DNA from 2 places in the Streptomyces sp. Pv4-95 genome. Region 1 is predicted to be linked to the other one. Evidence: predicted binding sites of a transcription regulator. Region 1 holds the regulator's gene; the other holds the start of a gene.
What was found. Region 1 encodes HrcA, which represses chaperone genes, less so after heat shock. Its sites were predicted from a motif close to TTNGCACTCNGNNNNNCNGAGTGCNAA; they were not measured.

Region 1 (3,205 bases):
GCCGCCGCGCAGATGGGTCACACCGCGTTGGTGCAGCGGGATCGACTGGCCGGACTGCGTCCCGGGCCGTACGTCGATCTCCTCCATCCCGTCCAGCGTCTCCAACGGACACTTGGTGCCCAGAGCAGCCGCTGTCATCGGGATGGTGACCGTGCAGTGCAGATCGTCACCGCGCCGCTGGAAGACCGGGTGCGAGACCTCGTGGATCTCGACGTAGAGGTCGCCGGCGGGGCCGCCACCGGGGCCGACCTCGCCCTCCCCCGCGAGCTGGATGCGGGTGCCGTTGTCGACACCGGCAGGGATCTTGACGGTGAGCGTGCGGCGCGAGCGGATCCGCCCGTCGCCCGCGCACTCCGGGCACGGCGTCGGTACGACCGTGCCGAAGCCCTGGCACTGCGGGCACGGCCGGGACGTCATGACCTGGCCGAGGAAGGACCGGGTGACCTGCGAGACCTCACCGCGGCCGCGGCACATGTCGCAGGTCTGCGCCGAGGTCCCCGGCGCCGCGCCCTCGCCGCTGCACGTCGTGCAGACGACGGCGGTGTCGACCTGGATGTCCTTGGTCGTGCCGAAGGCGGCTTCGTTGAGGTCGATGTCCAGGCGGATCATGGCGTCCTGGCCGCGGCGGGTCCGCGAGCGCGGTCCGCGCTGCGAGGCCGTGCCGAAGAAGGCGTCCATGATGTCGGAGAAGTTGCCGAAGCCGGCGCCGAAGCCGCCCGCTCCCGCACCGCCGCCGCCCGCCTGCGAGAGCGGGTCGCCGCCGAGGTCGTAGACCTGCTTCTTCTGCGGGTCCGACAGCACCTCGTAAGCGGCGTTGATCTCCTTGAACCGCTCCTGGGTCTTCGGATCCGGGTTCACGTCCGGGTGCAGCTCGCGCGCCAGCCGGCGGAAGGCTTTCTTGATCTGGTCCTGCGAGGCGTCACGGCTGATACCGAGGACCGAGTAATAATCCGTGGCCACTTACGACTCCGCGAGGATTTGTCCGACGTAACGTGCCACTGCGCGTACCGCTCCCATCGTTCCGGGGTAGTCCATGCGGGTCGGTCCGACCACGCCGAGTTTGGCGACTGCCTCGTCGCCCGAACCGTAGCCGACCGCGACGACCGATGTGGACGCCAGGCCTTCATGGGCATTCTCATGCCCGATACGTACGGTCATGCCCGAGTCCTTGGCCTCCCCGAGCAGCTTGAGGAGCACGACATGCTCCTCAAGGGCCTCGAGCACCGGCCGGATGGTCAGGGGGAAGTCGTGACCGAAGCGCGTGAGATTGGCGGTTCCGCCGATCACGAGTCGCTCCTCGGTCTCCTCCACCAGAGTCTCCAGCAAGACCGACAGCACTGTCGAGACGGTGCCGCGGTCGTCCTGCTCGAAGGATTCCGGGAGATCCTGCACCAGCTGCGGCACATCCGCGAATCGGCGCCCCACGACCCGGCTGTTCAGCCGCGCCCGCAGATCCGCCAGCGAGGCCTCACCGAACGGCGAGGGGCAGTCGACCAGGCGCTGCTCGACGCGGCCGGTGTCCGTGATCAGGACGAGCATCAGCCGGGCCGGCGCCAGCGAGAGCAGCTCGACATGCCGCACCGTGGACCGCGTCAGCGACGGGTACTGCACGACCGCGACCTGCCGGGTCAGCTGCGCCAGCAGCCGGACCGTGCGGCCCACCACGTCGTCGAGGTCGACGGCGCCGTCGAGGAAATTCTGGATCGCCCGCCGCTCCGGGGAGGACAGCGGCTTGACGCCGGCCAGCTTGTCGACGAACAGGCGGTACCCCTTGTCGGTGGGAATCCGCCCCGCGCTGGTGTGCGGCTGGGCGATGAATCCCTCGTCCTCCAGGGCCGCCATGTCGTTGCGGACCGTGGCCGGGGAGACCCCGAGCTGATGGCGTTCGGTGAGCGCCTTGGAGCCGACCGGCTCCTCCGTCCCGACATAGTCCTGAACGATGGCGCGCAGCACCTCGAGCCTGCGCTCACTGAGCATCCCGCGCACCTCCTGTCCGGGCGTCCTGCCGCTTCGTCTTCCCTGGCACTCACACGGGCCGAGTGCCAGGCCCTGAGCCAGTGTACGGCCGGGTAGCAAGGCTTGGGCAAGGCCGGCCGTACCGAGTCCCTACCCCAGGGCGGTGATCATCAGGTCTGCCGGGCAACGCTATCGCGATGGAGCTAGCGTCTCGGTATGCGCATTGATTGGGAAGAGGCCGGATGGGAACGGCTCGGTGACGGTCTTGCCCGACGCCGCATGCCCGGCTGGGACGAGACGGTCGGGGTGATCGCCGGTGCGACCGGCGTGATGATCGTCGACACCGGCGCGACGCTCCGCGACGGCGCCGACCTGCGCCGTACGATCCGCGGGCTGCTCGGCCGGGAAGTGACGCATGTCGCTCTCACCCACCCGCACTTCGACCATGTGCTGGGCACCGCGGCCTTCGCCGGCGTCGAGGTCTTCGGCGCGGCCGGGCTGGCCGACCTGCTGCGGCGCGAGCGCGATGAGCTGCGGCAGTCCGCGGTGCACCACGGCGTCGACCGGGACGCCGCCGCCGAGGCCGCCGATCTCGTCGTCGCCCCGCACCACCACGTCCACGGCGAACTGACCGTCGACCTGGGCGACCGGCAGGTGCTGCTCGCCAACGTCGGCCCCGGCCACACCGCCCACGACATGGCCGTCCTGGCACCCGGCGGCCGCGGCGAACCCGAGGTCGTCTTCTGCGGCGACCTCGTCGAGGAGTCCGGTGAGCCGGCCGCGGGCCGGGACGCGCTGCCCGCGCAGTGGCCGGCCGCGCTGGACCGGCTGCTCGCCCTCGGCGGCGAGGACGCGGTGTACGTGCCGGGGCACGGAGCCGTGGTGAATGCCGGGTTCGTCCGTGACCAACGTGACGCGCTGGCAACCCGTTTCGGCGTGTCCCCCGGCTGACCGGCCCGCGGCCTCTGTCTTCCGTCCCGTCCTTCCCCTCACCTGCCGTGCGTCACAGAACAGGTCCTCATGCAGAGCAAGCGCTACAGCCCCGACCTCACCCCGCCGTGGAAGAAGCAGCGGCCCGCCCCCGAGGTGCCCGCGGAGCCCGATCTGGTGGTCGAGGAGGTCACGTCGGGCTTCTGCGGGGCGGTGATCCGCTGCGAGAAGACCTCCCAGGGCCCGACGGTGACCCTGGAGGACCGGTTCGGCAAGCACCGGGTGTTCCCCATGGAACCGCGCGGCTTCCTGCTTGAGG
Region 2 (3,205 bases), 2.2 Mb from region 1:
GTCCGGCACCCCCGGGCCTCAAGCCCCCGAACCTCGGAGCACCGACCCACCTCACCCCAACCTCCGGCGCCCCCCCGGGCCTCAAGCCCCGGCCGCGGGGCGCGGGGCCGAGCCAGGGGGGCGCCGGGCTCCGGGCCGAGCCCCGGGGGCGCCGCGCTCCCGTCACCAGACATCGCGCTCCGATGCCTGCCTTCAAGGAACGGGTGGGGCGCCTAGCCCCCGTCCCCCTCCCTCCCCAACTGCCCCACGCACCAGGGAGGATGACACCCCGCGTTCCGCCCACCACAACACGAGCAAGTCACCTCGCACCGCACCACACCACACCGGGCCACCGGGCCACACAACACCGCACCGTTCCCGCGTGCACCGGCCCCGCGTGCGCCGCAAATGAAACGCCGCCGGGGCGGCACCCTCCTGGAAGGAAGGTGCCGCCCCGGCGAACGTGAGGACAGTTGATCCGGGAGGATCAGAAGTCCATGTCACCGCCCGGCATGCCGCCGCCGGCCGGGGCAGCGCCCGCCTTCTCCGGCTTGTCGGCGATGACGGCCTCGGTGGTGAGGAACAGCGCGGCGATCGACGCGGCGTTCTGCAGCGCGGAGCGCGTCACCTTGGCGGGGTCGATGATGCCTTCGGCGATCATGTCGACGTACTCACCGGTCGCGGCGTTCAGGCCGTGGCCGACGGCCAGGTTGCGCACCTTCTCCACAACGACGCCACCCTCGAGGCCGCCGTTGACGGAGATCTGCTTCAGCGGGGCCTCCAGGGCCAGCTTCACAGCGTTGGCACCGGTGGCCTCGTCGCCCTCGAGCTCAAGCTTCTCGAAGACCGCGGAGGCCTGGAGCAGGGCCACGCCGCCGCCGGCGACGATGCCCTCCTCGACGGCCGCCTTCGCGTTGCGAACGGCATCCTCGATGCGGTGCTTGCGCTCCTTGAGCTCGACCTCGGTGGCGGCACCGGCCTTGATGACGGCCACGCCGCCGGCCAGCTTCGCCAGGCGCTCCTGGAGCTTCTCGCGGTCGTAGTCCGAGTCCGAGTTCTCGATCTCGGCGCGGATCTGGTTCACGCGACCCTGAACCTGCTCGCTGTCACCGGCACCGTCGACGATGGTGGTCTCGTCCTTGGTGATGACGACCTTGCGGGCACGGCCCAGCAGGTCGACGCCGGCGTTCTCCAGCTTGAGGCCGACCTCCTCGGAGATGACGGTGCCACCGGTGAGGATGGCGATGTCGCCGAGCATGGCCTTGCGGCGGTCACCGAAGCCCGGGGCCTTGACGGCAACGGACTTGAAGGTGCCACGGATCTTGTTGACGACCAGGGTCGACAGGGCCTCGCCCTCGACGTCCTCGGCGATGATCAGCAGCGGCTTGCCGGACTGCATGACCTTCTCCAGGAGCGGCAGCAGGTCCTTGACGTTGCCGATCTTGGAGTTGACGATCAGGATGTACGGGTCGTCGAGCGACGCCTCCATACGCTCCATGTCGGTGGCGAAGTACGCCGAGATGTAGCCCTTGTCGAAGCGCATACCCTCGGTGAGTTCCAGCTCCAGACCGAAGGTCTGGGACTCCTCGACGGTGATGACGCCTTCCTTGCCGACCTTGTCCATCGCCTCGGCGATGAGCTCGCCGATCTGGGTGTCGGCGGCGGAGATGGAGGCGGTGGAGGCGATCTGCTCCTTGGTCTCCACATCCTTGGCCTGCTCCAGCAGGGCGGCGGAGACGGCCTCGACGGCCTTCTCGATGCCGCGCTTGAGGGCCATCGGGTTGGCGCCGGCGGCTACGTTGCGCAGGCCCTCGCGGACCAGCGCCTGCGCCAGGACGGTCGCGGTCGTCGTGCCGTCACCGGCGACGTCGTCCGTCTTCTTCGCGACCTCCTTGACCAGCTCGGCGCCGATCTTCTCGTACGGGTCCTCGAGCTCGATCTCCTTGGCGATGGAAACACCATCGTTGGTGATCGTGGGGGCGCCCCACTTCTTCTCGAGGACGACGTTGCGGCCCTTGGGGCCGAGGGTGACCTTGACGGCGTCGGCGAGCTGGTTCATCCCGCGCTCGAGACCGCGCCGTGCCTCCTCGTCGAACGCGATGATCTTGGCCATGTGAAGTGGTCCTCCCGGACAGGGGTGGATTGCTCCGGACCGCGCTGGCGCCCGCGACGGACGGTCTGCGAGCCTGTGGTTCCTTGCCCCACCGGCCTGCCGACCTCACCGAGTCGGTCCTTAACTGTCACTCTCACTCGGAGAGTGCTAACGCAATGATTAGCACTCGGGGGGTGCGAGTGCAAGCGCCTCCCGAGATGGCCCACCCTCCGGACGCACGCCGAACGCATGCCGCACGCACCGGACGCACAGCAGAGGGTCCGCACCCCCTCAGGGATGCGGACCCTCATCACGCTGCAGTCGGTCGGCGCTTCAGCCGGCCACCCGGACCATGTCCGCCTGCGGCCCCTTCTGGCCCTGCGAGATCTCGAACTCGACCCGCTGACCCTCCTCAAGGGTGCGGTAGCCGTCCATCTGAATCGCGCTGTAGTGGACGAAAACATCCGCACCACCGTCGACCGCGATGAAGCCGTACCCCTTCTCCGCGTTGAACCACTTGACGGTGCCCTGAGCCATGCCTAACTCCCCTATTACTGGCCCTTGCACAGGACCGCACTCCGCGGACCCGGGTCAGACCTCACCCCCCGAAAGGCCCGCGGGGTGTGCGCCGGAACGCGTCGACCGCCGCTGAATGTATCTGCACCACTGCCCAGCGCAACAGGTCAATCGGACGAGAATTCTGGCGCCGGAGAATCGGCAATATGCGGTGAAACACCGCTTTCCCTGGGCAAGCCGGGCCGGGCATAACGCACCTGGGCGACAAATGCCGCACACACTTTGGGCACAACTCGCCGCGGTCTCATATGCGTTCGGCACGCGCGCGGAGAGGGATCTTCGCCATGGTATCCCCATTCACAGAACGGAATTGCCCCGTCCGCTTTTCGGCGGACGGGGCAATTCCAGTCAAGCGAGAGGCGAGATGGCGCGAATTAGCACCCGCCGGCCACTGCCGGAATGATCGAGACACCCGCACCGTCCGGCGTCGGCGTCTCCAGGCCCTGCTCGAAACGCACGTCGTCGTCGTTGACATAGACGTTCACGAAGCGGCGCAGCTTGCCCGCGTCGTCCAGCACCCGGGCCGCGATGCCCTGGTGGTTCTTCTCCAGGTCGGCA

Region 2: groL (chaperonin GroEL) is a predicted target of HrcA. The motif match lies at 2,217-2,243, and genes of this name have one in related genera.

What each region holds. Positions count from the first base shown of each region.
Region 1 is NZ_CP127172.1:5,640,785-5,643,989, reverse strand. It holds gene dnaJ (molecular chaperone DnaJ) at 1-960, opposite strand, end outside; gene hrcA (heat-inducible transcriptional repressor HrcA) at 961-1,977, opposite strand; gene QOM21_RS24675 (MBL fold metallo-hydrolase) at 2,173-2,907, shown strand; gene QOM21_RS24670 (DUF3097 domain-containing protein) at 2,977-3,205, shown strand, end outside.
Region 2 is NZ_CP127172.1:3,483,600-3,486,804, forward strand. It holds gene groL (chaperonin GroEL) at 467-2,092, opposite strand; gene QOM21_RS15215 (cold-shock protein) at 2,405-2,608, opposite strand; gene QOM21_RS15220 (MoaD/ThiS family protein) at 3,022-3,205, opposite strand, start outside.